Regions from separate parts of the Marvinbryantia sp. genome, predicted to be linked through region 4. Evidence: riboswitches for the same ligand, from Rfam matches in the RefSeq annotation. Region 4 holds a riboswitch; each other region holds the start of a gene.
What was found. A riboswitch is a leader RNA that binds a small molecule or an ion and turns the genes downstream of it on or off. The one in region 4 is predicted to bind cobalamin.
Positions count from the first base shown of each region.

Region 1 (5,040 bases), on a different contig from region 4:
ATTGATCTTTCGGTGGCGGGAATCGTATCTCTTTCCGCGGTGTTTACAATTTCCATGATCGACGTGCTTGGACAGACGGGCGCGCTGCTTGCAGGCTTGCTTGCGGGTGCGCTGATGGGGCTTATAAATGCGCTTGCGGTAATAAGCTGCGGGGCGCTGACGCAGGCGAAGGCTCTGTTTATGAGCTACGCGCTCAGCGCGGTGTACAGCGCTGCGGCACTTCTGTACACGGGCGGAGCAACGCAGCATATGTCTCACCTGAATTCTTCGGTGACGCTGCTGCGTGGCATTGGTTCCGGCAAGGTCGGTTTTATTCCGGTATCCTTCCTGCTGTTTTTTGCGCTGATGTTTGCGCTGCATCTTTTTCTGAACCGGACACAGACCGGGCGGGAGATCCAGCTTACGGGAGCCAATATTACAGCGGCGGATATGGTTGGCATTCCGGTGAAGCGGCGGGTAGCGCTTGTCTATGTGCTGTCCGGCGTGCTGTCGGCATTTGGCGCGATCGTGCTGTTTTCGCGTACGACCACGGCATCGCCGCTGATGGGCGCAAACTATGAGACGAACGCGATCCTTGCAGTGGTAGTGGGCGGTACTTCGCTTTCGGGCGGCCGCGGCAGTGTGATCCGCACCATGCTCGGCGTTATGCTTGTGACACTGCTTTCCAACTGTCTGAATTTACTTGGCGTATCAACCTATATCCAGTCGGTGTGCGAGGGCATCATCCTGATTATTGCTATCTGGATAGACCGACGCAGAACAAAGTGAGGTGGGACGAATGCACGTATGGAGAAAAATCTGTAAAGTAATGGAAAAACAAAAGGCGCTGACGGCGATTCTTTTGATGCTGTTTTTGATGATTTTCTTTGACACCAGATTTTACACGACGTATAATCTTCTTGATATGCTGAATTCGGCGGCGATCCTGGAGATGCTTGCCTTTGGAGTGACGCTGGTGATCATCTGCGGCGGCGTAGATTTTTCAATTGGTTCGATGATGAGCCTTTCGGGAATTATCACGATTAAGCTGATGGATTATATGCCGCTGTGGGCGGCGATCCTGGCGGCGGTTGCCTGCGGGGCGCTGGTTGGTTTTGTCAATGGCTTTCTGGTCGTACGGCAGAAAACGGAGCCGTTTATCATCACGCTCGGCATGGGAATGCTGCTCAAAGGCATTGCCCAGCAGATTACCGACGCGCATCCGGTTCCGGCAAAAAATCTGTCGTTCATGAAAATTGCCAACGGAAAGCTGATCGCCGGGATACCGAATCTGATCATTATCATGCTGGTGATGCTGGTGCTCTTTTTCTGCATTCTGCGGTTTACTTCTTTTGGCAGAAACTGCTATGCGATCGGCGGCGATTATAACGTAGCCGCGCAATCCGGCATCAAGGCGGAAAAAATAAAGTGGATGACCTTTGTGATCTGCGGGGCGATGGCCGCTTTCTGCGGCGTACTGCTCTCCTCACGGCTGAACACCGGCTCGTCCATTTACGGAGACAGCACCGCGCTGTCTGTGAACTGCGGCTGTGTGGTAGGCGGCACTTCTTTTGCAGGCGGCGTCGGCGGGATCGGGCAGTCCTTTGTGGGCCTGCTTGCAATACAGCTTCTGGAGAACTGCATGAATATGCTCGGCATCAGCGCTTACATTCAGCAGGTGTGCAAGGGCATCATTATTTTGCTGATTCTCTGGGCGGATAATTATGCGCAGAAAAGAAAGGCGGAGGCAGTATGAAAAATGCGTGGTATCTTGCGATCGACGGCGGGGGAACGAAAACGGAGTATCGTCTGCTTGACGGACAATTCCGGGCGGCGGAGCGCTGCCTGGGCGGATGCGTGAATCATGATTTCCTGCCGGGCGGATGGGAGGATACGGCGCGTGAGCTGAGGAGCGCGATCGCTGACCTGCTTGGGCGAAGAGGGCTGCAGATCGGTGATATTACGGATACGGTGGCGGGGTTGTCCGGTGTTGACAGCCGCACAGATCAGATAAATATTGAGCGCTGCCTGCGGGATATCGGGCTTACGCGGTTCCTGGTGTGCAACGATGGTTTCCTGCCTGTAAAGGCGGAGTGCAATGGCTGGGGAATCGCCTATAACTGCGGGACAGGCGTATGCTGCTGCGGGATCAGTGAAGAGAGCAGGATGATAAAGAGCGCCGGACTGGATGAGTGGTCCGGGGATGCCGGAGGCGGCAGATGGATTGCCGTGCACCTTTTCCGGGCGGTGTATCAGCGCCTTTTCCTGCATGGGGAGAATACGTATCTGACGGCGGCGTATCAGCAGAAATTCGGATGCCGGAGCGAGGAGGACATTCTTGATTCGCTGACGCTTCTGAAGGATCCGACAGAGCATCCGGAGGCGGCAAGAGCAGCGGTGGAGCTGTTCTTTGCGGCGTTGGAACAAAAGGATGAGGACGCGCAGACTCTGGCAGAGGAAATGACGGACTGCACGGCAGAAAATATCAGCGTGGTCTGCCGCAAGCTTGGCTTTGCACAGGCGCAGATCCCGGTTGTACTTACCGGCTCTGTCCACACAAAGGCGGCGAACCGGACATATCTGGACTTACTGGAGAAAAGGGTCCAGAAGGCGATGGACGGGCGCGCGGAAATTTTTCCGGCATCAAAAGAGCCTGTTGCGGGCGCGCAAAAGTGGCTTGAGGAGCGGGCAGCCAATGCTTCGGGATCTGCTTGACACATCTGGCAGAAAATGTTATAGTTTTAACAAATAAATAAAAATCTTTATAAGGGTTCAGATGAGGATCTGATGAAAAGGGAAGCGGGGTGAAAATCCCCCACAGCAGCCACTACTGTAATTGCGGACAAGAAACGAAGGAACCACTGCCTTTGGCGGGAAGGTGTTTTGCGGATGAAGCAGAAGTCAGGAGACCTGCCTTTATAATATGCAGAAGTATTTCCGGGCAAGGGGAAAGAAAGCTGTTGCAACTGAAACGGCAGGAGACTTTTTCGATCTTGGAAAGGTCTCTTTTTTTATTCCCGCGAGGGTCAAATACGCCGCCCCCTGGGCGGAAAGAACAAGCAGGTCGTGCCCCGCAGCTTGCTGCAGGGTATTTGACTAAAATAAAAAAGCAAAGGAGAAAAAGTATGAAGCACATGAAAAAACTGGCAGCACTGCTTTGCTGCACATTTCTTTCGGCAGCAGTGTTTGCGGGAGTAAGCGCAGAAGAAGCAGAGAACAAGGAGACAATTACCCTTACGGACAATGCGGGCAGAGAGGTGGAACTGCCGTATCCGGTATCTACGTGCGTGGTGGCGAACCGCTACAACAGCGAACTGATCCGTGCGTGCGGAGCGATCGATCACATTATTTCAGTGGATAGCAATACGGCGCAGGACAGAGAATACTGGGGGATGTTTGACCCGGACAATGTTATCGGAAAGAGCCAGACCGAGCTGAACTATGAAAAGATTGCGGAGCTGGACCCGGATGTACTTATTCTGCCGGACAACGGTTCCTATGAAGAGGCAGAGGGACAGCTGGAGCCGTTTGGGATCAAGGTTTTTGTGATTTCGGGATACGATACGTCGGATTTTAAAAATCAGGTAGAGAACATTGGAAAAATGTTTGATGTCGAGGAATCGGCGCAGGAGTTCTACAATTACTTTAATGACAAGCTGGAGTACATCAACACGCAGCTGGAGGGGCAGGAGAAAAAGACGGTTTATTTTGAATCGACTACCGATTATAATACGACCCTGCCGGGAGATTTCTTCTACGATATGATTGCCTATGCCGGCGGAGAAAATATTTTTGCGACAGATTTTGAAAATATCTCCAAGAGTGACGTAGATCCGGAGGAAGTGATCGTGCGCGACCCGGATGTGATCATTAAGCTGATCACGCCGGAAAAGGCAAATGCAGGCACCGGTTTATACGAGCCGCCGACAAAAGAGGACTTTATTAACTGCTACGAGAATCTGATTTCCCGTGCGGGATGGGATGAGATCACCGCGGTGAAGAATGATGATATTTATTTTATGACACAGTTCAGCCACGGCGGCGCCTGCAAGCTGGTAGGAACGATGTATGTGGCAAAGATGCTCTATCCGGATCTGCTGCCGGATCTGGATCCGGACGAGGTATTCCGCGCATGGATGGAGGACTTCCAGGGGTTTGAAAACGTGGAGGGACACTTCTACAGCGCATCTGAGCTGAAGCAATGAGCGGAAAAGAAATTGCAAAGCGGTACGAGGTTTCTGCGCGCAGAAACTGGCTGCTGATCATTTTGTGTCTGATATTGACAGTCATTCTGGCTCTGGTATTTACGGCGATGGGCGCGGCGGATACCAGCGTGGCGGATGTGTGCAGAGCGGCGGCCGGCTGGCTGCGGGGTGAGGAACCGGGCAAGCAGGAAAAGGTGATCCTTTTCCTGCGGCTCCCAAGGGTTGTGATGGCGGTGCTCGCAGGCTTCGGACTTTCCGTATCCGGAGCGGCGATGCAGGGAGTGACGAGAAATTCTCTGGTCAGCCCCTTTACTATTGGTATTTCCAACGCGGCGGCATTTGGCGCATCGCTTTCTATCGTGTTTGGCATGGGGCTGTTTGCCGGTACAGAAGCCGGTATCGTGCTGAACGCATTTATATGGGCAATGGGATGTACGGTGCTGGTATACATGATCTCTCTCAAGGTCGGAATGGGACCGGAAGCGATCGTTCTGACGGGAATTGCGCTGAATTACCTGTTTAGCGCAGCTACCTCAACCATTGAATTTTTTGCCAGCGAACATAAGCTGGCGCAGGTAGTGCAGTGGGCGTTCGGGTCTTTGAACGGCGCGCAGTGGCAGGAAGCGGGAACGGTAGCTGTGGTAGTACTTGTTTGTCTGATCCTGCTTTATTTTCATGCTCCTGCGCTGAATGTAATGTCCTCCGGGGACGACGAGGTGGCGAAATCTCTGGGTATCCGTGTGGAAGCTGTGCGCGTGCAGGTGGGGATCCTTTCTGTGCTGATGACGGCTGCGGTGATCAGCTTTACCGGTGTGATCGGATTTGTCGGTCTGGCAGGACCGCATATCGCACGCAT
Region 1 is NZ_JBKXTT010000004.1:275,611-280,650, forward strand. Features, by position in the region: gene ACLU9Q_RS06620 (ABC transporter permease) at 1-768, shown strand, start outside; gene ACLU9Q_RS06625 (ABC transporter permease) at 779-1,735, shown strand; gene ACLU9Q_RS06630 (N-acetylglucosamine kinase) at 1,732-2,694, shown strand; cobalamin riboswitch at 2,731-2,912, shown strand; gene ACLU9Q_RS06635 (ABC transporter substrate-binding protein) at 3,105-4,184, shown strand; gene ACLU9Q_RS06640 (FecCD family ABC transporter permease) at 4,181-5,040, shown strand, end outside.
Region 1: linked by a shared signal. The riboswitch ahead of ACLU9Q_RS06635 (ABC transporter substrate-binding protein) and the one ahead of ACLU9Q_RS15445 (L-lactate dehydrogenase) in region 4 are both predicted to bind cobalamin.

Region 2 (5,040 bases), on a different contig from region 4:
TACGAGGAATACCGCAAGAATCCGGTGGTTACAAAACAGCGTATGTTCTATGAGACGATGGAAGAGGTGCTGCCGGGCATGAAGGTCGTGATCGACAGCGGAAGCGGCGTGCAGAAGATCCTGCCGCTGGATTCCTTCACGGAGGAGACGGCGGATGAACAGACAGGCAGTGCACAGGCGCAGACAGAAGCTTCAGAGGAAGGAGGAAGATAATTATGAAGAAAATTGGCATTATTGCAGCGGCGGGCGCGGTGCTGGCAGTCGTTCTGCTCGGTTCATCCATCGTGGTGACAGAAAAAGATGAATACAAGCTGATCCGTCAGTTTGGAAAGGTTGTAAGCGTAGTGGATGAGGAGGGCATCAGCTTTAAGGTGCCGTTTGTGCAGGAGGCGTCGACGCTGCCGAAAAAAATCCTTCTTTACGATCTGACGCCGTCGGACGTTATCACGAAGGAAAAGAAAACAATGATCAGCGACAGCTACGTGCTCTGGCGCATCAGCGATCCTCTGAAATTTGCACAGTCGCTGAATTCTTCTATGACGAACGCCGAGAACCGTATCAACACGGCGGTGTACAATGCAACGAAAAACACCATCGGCAGCCTGTCCCAGGACGAAGTCATCAGCGGGCGCGGCGGCAGGCTCTCCGAGGCGGTGATGGCGAGCGTCGGCGATAATCTGGCGCAGTACGGCATTGAGCTGCTGGAGTTCGATATGAAGCAGCTTGACCTGCCGGACGACAACAAGTCGTCGGTGTACGAGCGTATGATCTCCGAGCGCAACAACATTGCGGCGACCTACACGGCGGAGGGAAATTCCGAGGCGAAGGTCATCCGCAACACGACGGACAAGGAGGTTGCAATCCAGATTTCCGATGCGAAGCGGCAGGGCGAGATCCTGGTCGCGGAGGGCGAGGCGGAGTACATGAGGATTCTGGCGGACGCCTACTCGGATGAGGACAAGACCGATTTCTATTCCTATGTGAGAAGTCTCGATGCACTGAAAGCCTCCATGACCGGGGAAAACAAAACGATTGTGCTGCCGGAGGATTCACCGATCGCGCAGGCGTTTACCGGAGAATAAATGAAAAAACATGAAAATCTTTTGCATTTTTCTGGACAAGTGAAAGATATTGGTCTATAATGTATGACGTAAAATTAAATAACATTTGCTGGTTTGAAGCCAGCCGTTGCAAGTTCCGCAAGGATTAATAGAGAAACCGGTGAAAGTCCGGTACGATCCCGTCACTGTGATAGCGAGTCTGAGAGCATTTATGTCACTGGATTTTGATAAAGAAGATCTGGGAAGGCGCTTTTGGGCGATGAACTTAAGTCAGGAGAACTGCTTGCGATTGTTTTTCGTTTGATTCTTACGGTCGATAAGAAGCAGCAAGTATTTTGTATGTGAAATTGTGCCCGTATCAGTCTGTGATACGGGCTTCTTATTTTTGTGATTTTTCATGAAAAATGGGCGGGAGGCGCAGGGCGCGTTCCGTTTGCATACAGAAAGCTACATAGTTACATGTTACGATGCCGCAGGGAGAAAGAACGATCCTGCGGCTGTTTTGTTTTAAACCGGAAGATGTAGGAAGGAGAAAAAATGTCAAAGAAACAAATTGGAAAAAGGCTTCTGCAGATTCTGGTAGTTCTGATCGGCGTCAGTTTTTTCACCTTTGCGCTCACCTATCTTTCCCCTGGCGACCCGGCGGAGATCATGCTGACAGAATGCGGAAATCTGCCGACACCGGAGCTTCTGGAGCAGACCAGGCATGAGCTGGGACTTGACCAGCCGTTTCTGGTGCAGTACGGAAACTGGCTGAAGGGTGTCCTGACAGGCGATATGGGAACCTCCTATGCCTTTAAGATCCCGGTGGCGGAGAAGCTGATGAAGTGCTTCTGGCCGACAATGAAGCTGTCGTTGTTTGCGCTTCTTCTGATGATTGTATTTTCGATTCCCTGCGGGATCCTGTCGGCAGTCTATCAGAACAAATGGCCGGACTATCTGATACGCGGCATCACCTTTATGGGCGTATCCATCCCGAGCTTCTGGATCGGGCTTGTGCTTCTGAGCATTTTCGGCGTGCAGCTCCGCTGGGTGAATGTGGCGGGCGGCACGACAGACTTTAAGGCGATGATCCTGCCGGCGGTCACGCTGGCGATGTCCATGTCCTCCAAGTATACCCGGCAGGTGCGCAACGCAGTTCTGGAGGAGCTGCGGCAGGACTATGTGACAGGCGCAAGAATGAGAGGAATGAAAGAAAGTGTAATTCTCTGGAAGCATGTGCTGCCAAATGCAATGCTGCCCATCGTTACCCTGCTGGGGCTTTCGCTGGGGTCTCTGCTTGGAGGTACGGCGGTCGTGGAGATTATCTACAACTGGCCGGGTATGGGAAGCATGGCGATCAAAGCGATTTCCTGCCGCGATTATCCGATGGTACAGGGGTACGTGCTGGTAATTGCAATACTGTATATGGTGATTAACATTTTGGTTGATCTGTCCTATACCTGGCTCGACCCAAGAATCAAGGAGGTCAACTGACATGAAAAAGAAGAACTTTTTTCTGGAGCATAAACAGTTTACCATTTTCTTTATTCTGGCGCTGGCAATCGCGGGCGTGGCGATTTTCGCTCCCTGGATCGCGCCGAAGGACCCGCTGGAAGCTGTTATGACGGATTCTCTGAAGGCTCCCTGCAAGGAATATCCGCTGGGCGCCGATAAGCTGGGAAGAGATCTGCTCTCCAGGGTAATCTACGGCACCAGAACCTCTCTGGTATACACGCTGATTCTGGTGGCGACGATTTTTGTTACGGGAACGGTGCTGGGTATTATCGCGGGCTATTTCGGCGGCTGGATCGACCAGATCATCATGCGCGTTGCCGATATGATGATTTCCTTTCCGGGAATGATCCTCGCAATCGCGATTGCCGGAATGCTGGGTGCGAGCCTCCGAAACGGCGTTATCGCCATTACGGCGGTGAGCTGGCCCAAATATGCCCGTCTGGCGCGCAGTATGGTTTTAAAGCTGAAACGGAATCTGTACGTGGAGGCTGCTGTGGTAAACGGTACCAGTACGGCAAAAATTTTGTGGAGGCACATCCTTCCCAACATGCTGACGACCATGACGGTGACAGCGGCGGCGGATATGGGAACGATGATGCTGGAGCTGGCATCGCTCTCCTTCCTCGGTTTTGGCGCGGTGGCGCCCACGCCGGAATGGGGACTGATGCTGAACGAAGGAAGAACCTATATGGCGAAAGCTCCGTGGCTGATGATCGCGCCCGGTATCGCTATTGTAATTGTAGTAGTTGTATTTAATATGCTCGGCGACAGCATCCGTGACATTCTGGACCCGAGACAGGAAAATTAGAGGAGGAAGAACAAATGAAGGTAAGAAAGATGAAAAAATTAGCGGCGGCAGTGGCAGTTGCCGCAGCCGTAATGGCGGCAGGGACGGCGGCTTCCGCGGCGGGAACCATGACGATCGGCGTGACCAGCTTTGCAGATACGCTGGAGCCGACGGAGCAGTACTTCAGCTGGGTAATTTCCCGTTACGGCGTCGGACAGGGTCTGACAAAATTTGATGCGGAGGGCAACATGGTTCCGTGTCTGGCGACAGAGTGGAGCAACAGCGAGGACGGAAAAACATGGACCTTCACCATCCGTGAAGGCGTAAAATTCTCCAACGGCAACGATATGACGCCGGAGCTGGTGAAGGCTTCCCTGGAGAGGACCTTTGAAATGTCCAACCGTGTGCCGGAATTCTTCGATGTGGCAAGCGTTGAGGTGGATGGACAGAACCTGATTTTCAATCTGAACAGAGCAAACGCAAACATGGCAGGCTGCCTTGCGGACCCGCTGTTCCTGATCATGGACACCAGCATTGACAATTCCAATATTGCCATGTCCGGTCCTGTCTGCACTGGTCCTTATGCTTTCCAGTCCTTCGACCCGGCGGGTGATACGGTTGTGGTGCGCAACGAGTATTACTGGGAAGGCGAGGTTCCGAACGACAGCGTGACGCTGCGCATCATCGGCGACCAGACGACCCGTTCGATGGCGCTTCAGTCCGGCGAGATCGACGTGGCATATAATCTGAAGACAGAAAACGTATTCGAATTTGACGGCAACGATGCCTACACCATCCAGTCTTTGGAATCCCTGCGCTCCACCTATGCATTTATGAACCAGAACGGTGCACTGGGCGATCTGGCACTCCGTCAGGCGCTGCTGCGCGGTCTTGACAAGGAAACCTACACAAGCGTACTTCTGGAGGGTGGCGCTACCCCGGCAAAGGCTCCGGTTCCGCCGACACTGGATTACGGTTATGACGAACTGAACGACGCCAATGCTTATGACCCGGAGGGCGCAAAGCAGCTTCTGGCGGACGCCGGTTACGTGGACAGCAATGGGGACGGCTATGTGGAGACGCCGGAGGGCGAGCCGCTGGAGCTGACCTTCGTATACTATGACAGCCGTGCGGAGCTGGGCGTTTACGCGCAGGCGGCACAGGCGAGCCTGAAGGAAATCGGTATCAATATCAAGCTTGATTGTGTATCTTATGAAACGATGCTTGACCGCCGCGATTCCGGACAGTATGATCTTCTGATCTGGAACGTGCTGGTTGCAAATACCGGTGACCCGGAGAACTATCTGCGTGAGAACTGGTACAGCAGCTCTGCAAACAATACGGCGGGCTATGCGAACGCGGACGTTGACGCATGGCTGGATGAGCTGGCGGCGACAATGGATGCCGATGCCAGAAGGGAACTGATCGTGAAGATACAGCAGGCGATTATGGACGACGCGGCAACCGTATTCTTCGGATATGAGAATACCTTCCTGATTTCCAAATCTTCTGTGGAAGGACTGGTTATGTATCCGATGGATTACTACTGGGTAACGGCGGATATGAAAATGGCGGAATAAACGCGGCGCGCATCAAAGGAGCGGAAACTATGCTGGAAATTAAGGATTTGGCAGTTCAGTATGGGAAACAGCCGCCCACCATCGAGCATTTCAACCTTTCCATGAAGAAAGGGGA
Region 2 is NZ_JBKXTT010000001.1:346,726-351,765, reverse strand. Features, by position in the region: gene hflK (FtsH protease activity modulator HflK) at 1-213, shown strand, start outside; gene hflC (protease modulator HflC) at 216-1,082, shown strand; cobalamin riboswitch at 1,176-1,363, shown strand; gene nikB (nickel ABC transporter permease) at 1,599-2,537, shown strand; gene nikC (nickel transporter permease) at 2,539-3,366, shown strand; gene ACLU9Q_RS01490 (ABC transporter substrate-binding protein) at 3,381-4,925, shown strand; gene ACLU9Q_RS01485 (ABC transporter ATP-binding protein) at 4,955-5,040, shown strand, end outside.
Region 2: linked by a shared signal. The riboswitch ahead of nikB (nickel ABC transporter permease) and the one ahead of ACLU9Q_RS15445 (L-lactate dehydrogenase) in region 4 are both predicted to bind cobalamin.

Region 3 (5,040 bases), on a different contig from region 4:
TGTCCCGCCTCGGCGATATCTACGGCGTACCCGTCGTGATGGAAAACGAGGCGAATCTTTCCGCGCTGGGCGAATGGGCGCACTGCCACGATACCAATGAAATGCTCTACATCAGCGTCCACTCCGGTATCGGCGCCGGCATCATCATGAAAAACCAGCTCGTCAAAGGCAAAAACGGCTACGCCGGCGAATTTGGTCATACTATTATCGAAGTGGACGGACGTCCCTGTCCCTGCGGCAATCACGGCTGTCTGGAGCAGTATGCCTCCGAGCGCGCACTGTTTGCGGAGCTCTCCGCCCAAAAGGGCTATCCGGTAAACGCCGAGGTCTACGGCAGACTTTACCGCCAGGGCGACCCTGCCGCTGTGCGCGCCATGCAGCAGTTTATCAAATATATGTCTGTCGGCATCAACAATCTGCTGAACACCTTCAATCCGGACATCATCGTGCTCAACAGCTCGCTCACCATGTGCCACGCCGGACTGTGCGACGACATCGCGGCTCAGCTCCACAACAACATGAAGGGCTACTGCCGCCTGGTGCCCTCCACCCTGCAGGACACCTCCGTGCTTCTTGGCGGCGTATACCTCATCCGGGAACGCTTTCTGTATCCGAACCGGATTTAAATGCCCGGATTGCATTTACAATGGTTCAATGCTAAAATAATCCGTAGAAAGCAAGAGAGAGGTGCTTATATGCTGACAATTTTTTTTGGAGATATGGAAAACAGCGTCTACAATACCGCTGTCTATTTTAAAAATACTTATGAGCCAGAATGGTTCGATTCCGCTCTGGCAAAGCAGATGGTTAAAGATATAGATAAATCAGATGTTCTGAGCGGCGAATGTATCCAGAGCCCGGTATTGGGACAGATTCCTCCCGAAAGATTATCCGGCGGTGTAAAAACGCTGCTTCTTATGCTGAATGAACCGGATAAAATTTTCAACGCCTCCACGTGCGGGGATAACTGCGCAAAATGGATTCTGAAGATAGCGGAAAGCAAAAACCTGACCATCAATCTCCGGCATCTGATGGATTTTGGGAAAGACACAAAATTCACCATCGTTGTCGGGAACGGCGGAGAAATCGTGCATTCAATGAAAGAGCTGATTCCCGTTGCCTCTGAATATCTGAACAAAATGAAACAGGAGTAATATATTATGAAGGGCGCTCACAGAATCATTGTTGAATCAAAGAAAATCCGATACGATTTTACCATTAAAAGAAATATCACCATTCTCACTGGAGACAGCGGCTCCGGTAAAACCGTATTGATTGATTTTATCCGTGACTACAGAAGATACGGTACTGACAGCGGCATTGTGGTCTCCTGCGACCTTCCCTGCCGGACATTAGACAGCGAAGACTGGGAGCGGCAGTTGGAAGGCATATCCGGTTCCATCATTTTTATTGATGAAGGCAGCCGCTTTCTGGCTTCAAAAAAATTCGCGGAGCTTGCTTTGAAATCAGATAACTACTTTGTGCTCGCAACACGGGAAAAGCTGCCAATGCTTCCTTACAGTGTCCGGGAAATATACGGCTTCCGTGAATCCGGAAAATTTCACGAAGCGAAGCAGAAGTACAACGAAATATATAATCTTTATGGAGAAATATCGGAAACAGACGGCATAAATCCGCATCTGGTAATAACAGAAGATTCAAATTCGGGATATGAATTTTTCAATGAGTTGTGCAGACAGAAAAATATCTCATGCATATCTGCCAATGGAAAGTCAAATATTCTGAAAGTATTGAAGAATACCGAAGCGACCGCCCAAAAAATATTGGTCATTGCAGACGGGGCGGCGCTTGGTTCAGAAATGCGCGAAATCATGCGCTATCTCGACAGCGCAGAAAATGCAGCGCTATACGCGCCGGAATCCTTTGAATGGTTATTGTTGTCTACAAATGCCATTCCGGATGTAAATGTATCTGCAATCCTCCAAAAACCGGAAAATTATATCGAAAGTGAAAAGTACGCCAGCTGGGAACAGTTTTTTACTAAATTACTGTCTGAGCAGACACAGGGCAATCCCATATGGAGCTATTCCAAAAGAAAACTTGCCAGAAGTTATTTATCTTCAAGAATAGTAACAGCCGCCAAAAAAGTCATGCATCTGATTATCTGGGATTAGATAAAATCAACAAAAAAGTTCTCTTGCAAAGCAGACAGCTATATGCTATCATGAATTTTGTCGAAACAAAGCAGGTGAATTTCCGTATCCGGAAATGAGAGGGAATCAGGAAAAGCCTGAGCGATGCGGTCACTGTGAGCAGGGAGCTTCCCCGGATATCCATTGCGGCGAATGCCGTGAGAAGGAGGGACAAGCGCAAATCTGTGAGCCAGGAAACCTGCCTGCCTTGTGCGAAAGAAGCTTCCATGCAAAGCATCCTCGCAGATTTGTTCGTATCTACGACACACGCAGCAGTTCCGTTTTTCCGGTTCATGCAGTCGTCTGCAAAGCCCGGTCCGGACTACTGCGCACAAAACGGTCTGTCTGGTATGCCTGTCTGTGAAGACAGGCTCGATTCTTTTTTATGGACTTCCAGTAACCAATCACTCATTTCATGATGTTGGGGCAAAAGTCCCGACCATAATACCTATGGAGGTGCAAGATGAAAAAAAGGAACCAATTACTGACACTGATTATGGCTGGCGTAATGGCGCTCTCCCCGGCAGCAGCTTTTGCTGAGGAAACAGAAGCCGAAACACAGGAAGCCGCTGTGGAAACCGAAGCTGCGGAGACAGAAGCTGACGGCGCAGAAGCCGCAGATGGCGACGTATTTCCTTTCACGCTGGTGACAAAGGACGACCAGGAGGTCACCTTTACACATGTTCCGGAGCGTGTAATCAGCACCAATCCCAACACCGGAGAGCAGCTTATGGCGCTTGGTCTCGGCGACAAAATTATCGGAACCTGCTACAACAACGCCCAGCTTCCGGAGCAGTACCGCGAAGAATACGAATCAAAGCCGGTGATCTCCGACAACAACGGTTATCCGTCCCTGGAGGTAGTTCTGGACCTGGAACCGGATTTCATCTATGGAAGAAGCTCTGCTTTCAGCGATTCTGACACGGCGATTGCCACACATGATGCCTTAAGCGAGTACGGCATCATGTCCCTTTCTTCCATCGAAGGCTACAAGCTTGGCTGCGACGTGGAAGATGTTTATCAGGATTTTTACAACCTCGGCAAAATTTTCCAGGTTGAAGACAAAGCAAATGAAATCGTAGACGGTATGAAAGCCCAGATTGCGGCAGTAGAAGAGAAAATTGCCGGTACAGAGGAAGTGCGGGTATTCAACTTTGACTGCGAAATGGACGGCGGCGCCTACACGCCCGGAAACAACTTCACCTCAAAGCTGATGCGTCACGCAGGCGGCGTCAATGTATTTGAGGACCTTGAAAAAACCTGGAACACCGTAAGCTGGGAAGCCGTTGTAGAGGCAGACCCGGAGGTTATCGTCATCAATGATTACGGCGATACGACCGCAGACGAGAAAATCCAGTTCCTGCTGGACAACGAAGCTCTTTCCGATGTAACTGCCATCAAGAACGAAAACTTCCTGGTTATCACGCTTCCGGAAGTATTCGCCAGCACCCGTGTGGGCGATACGATTGAAAAATTTGCCCAGGCATTCCATCCGGAGTGTTTTGAATAATTTCATATGAAACGGTTATGTAAATTCATGAGGGAACACGTGGGGATAACCTGCGTGTTCTTGCTAATACTATTGATTCTGTCGATGATTCTTGCCATCGGAATCGGACCTGTCAGCATCCCTTTCCAAACGGTCTGGCAGGTGGTTCTTCATCGTCTGACCGGCATAGGCGATGTTGAAGATATCCGCATGAGCACGCAGAACATCGTCTGGCATCTGCGGACGCCGCGGGTGCTGATGGGCGCTATGGTAGGCGCGGCGCTGACGCTTTCGGGCGTCGCCATGCAGTCATTTACCAAAAATCCGCTGGCAAGTCCCTATGTGCTGGGCGTATCCTCCGGCGCAACCTTCGGCGCTTCACTTGCCATTGTCACCGGAGCGCTCTCCTTCCTTGGCGCATACTCTGTCCAGGGCGGCGCTTTTATCGGCGCGATGGCGGCAATTTTAATTGTTTATTACATGGCGAAAAGCGGCAAAGAGGTGGCGCCCATCAAGCTGGTTCTGGTGGGAACGGCTATTTCCGCCATGTTTACCGCATTTTCAAACTTTCTCATTTACAAGGCCCCGGATGACAGCAAAATCCGGGAGGTGACGTTCTGGACGCTTGGCAGCGTAGCCAGTGCCCAGTGGGAAGAGCTTCTTCCCCTGTTTGTGGTACTGATACCGGGCTTTCTGTGCCTGTATGCTCTCTCCACCTCCATGAACGCGCTTCTTATGGGAGAGAGCAGCGCGGTGACGCTGGGAATCAATATTAATCTCGTGCGCAAAATCACCGTCTTTCTGTCGGCGGCACTGACCGGAACGGCAGTGGCAGTGACCGGCAGCATCGGTTTCGTCGGACTTGTCATCCCGCATATCGTGCGGTCGATGGTCGGTGCGGACCACCGGAAGGTGATTCCGATTTCCACGCTGCTGGGAGCGATTTTCCTGGTCTGGGTGGACGTCGGTGCCAGAATGCTCGACCAGCCCAGTGAAATTCCTATCGGCATTATTACTTCCATGCTCGGAGCACCTGTCTTCCTGTGGATGATACGGGTACGGAAATATTCCTTCGGGAAATCTTAAGGGAGGCGGACCTATGCTCAGTGCAGAAAAAGTAAGCTACCGCACCCGGCAGGTGGAGATTATCCGGGATATTTCCCTCACCGTAAACCAGGGGGAATTCGTGGGCGTCATCGGTCCCAACGGAAGCGGAAAGTCGACGCTGCTGAAAAATATCTACAAAATGCTTGTGCCCGTTTCGGGAGATATCCTTCTGGACGGAAAAAGTCTTCTGAAAATGTCAAACCGGCAGATGGCGGAACGCATTGCGGTGGTTTCGCAGGAAAGCGAGGCAAATTTTGACTTCACCGTCGAAGAAGTTGTGCAGATGGGGCG
Region 3 is NZ_JBKXTT010000011.1:36,995-42,034, reverse strand. Features, by position in the region: gene ACLU9Q_RS13150 (ROK family transcriptional regulator) at 1-626, shown strand, start outside; gene ACLU9Q_RS13145 (DUF4869 domain-containing protein) at 696-1,154, shown strand; gene ACLU9Q_RS13140 (hypothetical protein) at 1,161-2,135, shown strand; cobalamin riboswitch at 2,191-2,375, shown strand; gene ACLU9Q_RS13135 (ABC transporter substrate-binding protein) at 2,617-3,663, shown strand; gene ACLU9Q_RS13130 (FecCD family ABC transporter permease) at 3,703-4,728, shown strand; gene ACLU9Q_RS13125 (ABC transporter ATP-binding protein) at 4,742-5,040, shown strand, end outside.
Region 3: linked by a shared signal. The riboswitch ahead of ACLU9Q_RS13135 (ABC transporter substrate-binding protein) and the one ahead of ACLU9Q_RS15445 (L-lactate dehydrogenase) in region 4 are both predicted to bind cobalamin.

Region 4 (5,040 bases):
GCTTGATGGTATCAAAACCGGTTGCAACCACGATTGCACCGTATTTCTCTGTGATAATCTCGTCCTTCTGGTCATAGTCGATGGCGCCTGCCTGGCAGACCTTCGCGCACACGCCGCATTTGCCGGTCTTAAACTTGATGCAGTTCTCGCGGTCGATTACCGGTACATTCGGGATTGCCTGCGCAAACGGCGTATAGATGGCGCTTCTGGTGTTCAGTCCGCGGTTGAATTCGCTGGGCGTCTTGCGGGACGGGCATTTCTCCTGGCACACGCCGCAGCCGGTACATTTGTCCATGTCCACGCTGCGCGCCTTCTTGCGGATATCGACCGTGAAGTCGCCGACGAAGCCGCTCACCTTTTCCACTTCACTGTATGTATAGATTCTGATTTTCTCGTGGGCTGCCGCCTCCACCATCTTCGGAGTGAGGATACATGCCGAGCAGTCCAGGGTCGGGAAGGTCTTGTCGAGCTGCGACATTCTGCCGCCGATACTCGGCGTTTTTTCCACGATATCCACCTCATAGCCCGCGTCAGCGATATCCAGCGCTGTCTGGATGCCGGCGATTCCGCCGCCGATTACCAGGGCACGCTTTGTAACCCGGCTCTCGCCAGGCTTTAAGGGGGCATCCAGATTTACTTTTGCAATGGCTGCCCGTGCAAGGATGACTGCCTTTTTGGTAGCTTCTTCGATATCCTTATGTATCCAGGAGCAGTGCTCGCGGATGTTGGCGATCTCCACCATATACGGGTTCAGCCCGGCGCGCTCCGCCGCCTTGCGGAAGGTCGTCTCGTGCATACGCGGCGAACAGGAACATACGACGATGCCTGTCAGATTTTTCTCTTTGATTGCCGCGGCAATCTTCGCCTGACCTGCCTCCGAGCACATATACTGATAATCCTCCGCATGAACCACGCCCGGTTCCTGCAGAGCCATTTCTACTACTTTCTTTACGTCCACCGTTGCGGCGATGTTGCTTCCGCAATGACAGACAAACACTCCTATTCTCTGCATCTGTGCTCACCTCCTGTATCTTCTGAATGCACTGACTAAAAGCTGCTGCGGAAGCTCCTCATCAAGAAGCTCCGGAATTTCATCCGGCTGCAGATAATCCGCTCCGCGCTCACGCACGACGATCTGTCTTGCCGCGTCGATCAGCTTGCCGGGCTTTACATCCCGCGGACAGCGCTCCACACAGGCAAAGCAGGAAAGACATTTCCAGAGTGTCTTTGACTGTACCAGCGCCTCAATGTTTTCGTGCTGCACATAAGATACAAACTGGTGCGGTTTGATGTCCATTTCATCATATGAGGGGCAGGTTGCGGAACATTTTCCGCATTTCATACATTTTAAAGGATTGACGCCGCTGATTTCCTGAATCAGCTCCGCCTGCTTTTTTGCGGTCTTGTTCACTTCGCCACCTCCTCTTTGACACCGAGCGCCTCTGCGAGAAGCTCTGTAAAATAGTATACCGGAAGCTTTCCGTTCGTGCTCTTGTTCAGGTTGTACAGGCACAGGGGACAGGCGGTGATCAGCATTTCTGCGCCGAAGCCGGACGCACTCTCCATAATCGTGTCGCACATGTTCTTTGAAAGCTCTTTTTCCTTCAAGGAAATATAGCCGCCGCAGCATTCGTTGCGGTATGGGTAAATAACAGGCTCTGCTCCGATGGCACGGATGAAATCCTCGATAATCGTGGGATTTTCCGGATTGTCAAACGCCATCACGCTGCCCGGACGCAGAAGCAGACAGCCATAATAGGCGCCGATTTTTCTGCCCGTAAGCGGATTTACCACTTTTTTCTTCAGTTCATCAAACCCAACGCGGTCTCTTAAAACCTCCAGATAATGCAGCACCGTCGTCTCCCCGGCGTAGGGAGTCTCAAGCTGCATATAATTGTTTGCCCTTGTGCGGATGTCCTCCACATGCTTCATGTCATCATTCACGCGCTTGATGACATGATGACAGGCGGAACAGAGCGTAACAAGCTCCTGACCCTTTTCCTTTGCCTCGTTCAGCGCGCGTACAGAAGAAAGCTTCGTGGCAATCTCATCGCTTCCCAGCGGATAAACGCCGCCGCAGCACTGCCAGTTTTCAATCTCCTCCAGCTCAAAGCCGAGCGCACGCGCCGAAGCTCTTGCATAGGCATCCAGGTCTTTCGCCTTCGTCCGCAAGGTACATCCCGGATAATAACTGTATTTCATAGTTCCTCCTAATATTTGTGTTACGATGCTTTCAGATTTCTTTGTGAATTACAGAACACTTTGCCCGGCATCATAATTCGATCTGCGCGATAACGTCCTTGAGCACCTTTGCGCTTGCGCGCAGCTTCTCCGTCTCTTCCTTGTTCATGCGCATCGGTACCTTCCCGCGGATACCGTTCGGTCCCACCAGCGTAAGCGTACTGAGACATACATCTTCAATACCGTACTCGCCGTGCATCATGGAGGAAACCGTTGCGATGGAATCAGAGGACGCTACCAGGATATCGCACAGCTTGCAGACAGCAGCGGAGATCGCATAGAAGGTTGCTCCCTTATTTGCAATAATCTTTCCGCCGGATTTGTGTACGTACTCTGTCATTGCCTCTTTGTCAAGCTCGTCGATATCCTCCCCGCGGGACTTCATCATCTCATAGTATTCGCTGATATGCGCGCCGGAAATATAAGCGCCCGTCCACGGGATAAAGGAAGAATCACCGTGCTCGCCAAATACATACGCATGGATATTTTTCTGTGCCACGCGGAAATGCTCAGAAAGACCGCAGCGCAGACGCGCCGTGTCGAGGATCGTACCGGAACCGATGATCTGATTCTCCGGGAGTCCGGAAATTTTTGTAAACACGTAGGTCATGATGTCCACCGGGTTGCTCACAATGATGTAGAGCGCTTTCGGCGCTGCCTTTACAATTTCCGGCGTAATCTGCTTCAGAATGTTTACATTCGTCTGAGTGAGTTCGATTCTGGACTGTCCCGGCTTTCTTGCTACGCCGGAGGTAATGATAACGATGTCGGAATCCTTCGCATCCTCATACTCGCCTCCAACAATGGACACCGGATCGCGGAAGCAGGTACCCTGCTCAATATCCATCACCTCACCGTCCACCTTTTCCTTGTTGATGTCGATCAGAACGAGTTCTGATGCGATATCTCTCTGGGAAAGGGTATAGGCAATCGTTGCTCCTACGCTTCCTGCTCCAATAATCGTGATTTTGCTGCTCATAAATGTGTGATCTCCTTCCTTATAGAGGTATTCTTGTGCATGGTTCTTACAAAGAGAAAGCTCTCCCTCAGATTTTATAGAGGGATTTTTCAACTAAAAACGTCCACTGGACGTTTTTGTCGTATGCTTGGCAACAAAAAAGCGTCCGCTCCCCTTTGCAGACACACCAAATAAACCATAAGGTATCTTCCGGATACCCTATGACTGCCGGATGCTTGCGCTGTGTCTGGAGCACATCCATGTACCAGGCAGGTTTCCTGACTTACAGTTCGCCGTTCCCTTCACCTTCTCACATTCTTTGGGGATGCAATGGTTACTGAAGTTCACTCCCTGAATACAGTGACCAGTTCGCTCAGGATTCTCACCTGATTCCCTTTTGCCAGAGCCTAAAACTACTCTCACCTGATACTGCACTATTCTTTTGCACATATCGAGAATATCATATTGTTATTTTTTTGTCAATACCAATATTGTTATTTTTTTGACAATATAAGCCATTTATGATAATGTCCTAGTATACCACATATGAAAATGTCCCGGATGTGGTAAAATATCCTCTATCTATTTTAGATTGGAGGAAATCATTATCAGAAAGGTAATACTTACAATGGATGAACAGAAAAAATACGAAGTGATCAAATCTCTGGCAGATCACCCGGATGGGAATAAGGACAGGGCTGCCCTCACCCTTGGCTGCACCAAACGCCATATCAACCGTATGCTGGCTGGATACCGCAAAGAAGGAAAGGCTTTCTTTATCCATGGCAATAGGGGACGTAAACCGTCCACCAGCATCCCTGACGAGACCCGCAATCGCATCATCGATCTCTACCTTACAAAATATTTTGATGCTAATTTCCAGCATTATTCAGAACTCCTTGAGGCCCATGAACACATCTGCGTCTCACCTTCTTCTGTAGCTAAGATCCTGGAAAGTAAATATATTCTTTCTCCGAAAGTTACAAAGGCCAAGAAAAAGCGTATGGAAAAGGAGCTTCAGGATAAAAAGAAAAGTGCCTGCAGCCTGAAAGAAGCCGCTGTGCTCCAAACCAATCTCGTAGCGGTTGAAGATGCTCATTCAAGACGTCCAAGATGTGCTTATTTTGGGGAACTGCAGCAGATGGACGCAACTCCCTATGAATGGATCCCCGGGCAGGTATGGCACCTCCACCTGGCTATTGACGATGCTACCGGCCGGGTCACCGGAGCCTGGTTTGACACGCAGGAAACCTTAAAGGGCTACTATCACGTATTCCACCAGATCCTGACCACCTACGGCATCCCTTACAGGATCTTCACAGACCGCCGTACGGTATTTACCTATAAAAAGAAAAACTCCCCATCTCTTGATGAGGATACCTATACCCAATTCGCTTATGCCTGCAAGCAGCTTGGTGTTCAGCTGGAATCCAGCAGTGTCCCGCAGGCCAAAGGCCGCGTAGAACGCCTCAACCAGACACTACAGTCGCGCCTGCCAATCGAATTACGATTAGCAGGGATCACGACCATAGATGCTGCCAATGAATTCCTCCACTCATACATAAAAGAATTCAATGAGAAGTTCGCGCTTCCCCTTAATGGTATCAAATCTGTGTTTGAAACGCAACCGGAAAATGAAAAAATCAACCTGGTTCTCGCTGTCCTGACAGAACGGACCGTGGATTGCGGGCATGCGATCCAGTTCCGGCACCGCCATTACCGGATGCTGGACGCCAGAGGGAAACAGGTACATTACCGCAAAGGCACAAAAATAATGGTTATCCAGGCTTTTGACGGAAGCCTTTTCTGCTGTGTCAATGACAAGGATGTCCATGCACTGG
Region 4 is NZ_JBKXTT010000015.1:17,473-22,512, forward strand. Features, by position in the region: gene ACLU9Q_RS15430 (CoB--CoM heterodisulfide reductase iron-sulfur subunit A family protein) at 1-1,012, opposite strand, end outside; gene ACLU9Q_RS15435 (4Fe-4S dicluster domain-containing protein) at 1,019-1,411, opposite strand; gene ACLU9Q_RS15440 (CoB--CoM heterodisulfide reductase iron-sulfur subunit B family protein) at 1,408-2,202, opposite strand; gene ACLU9Q_RS15445 (L-lactate dehydrogenase) at 2,273-3,220, opposite strand; cobalamin riboswitch at 3,450-3,641, opposite strand; gene ACLU9Q_RS15450 (ISNCY family transposase) at 3,828-5,040, shown strand, end outside.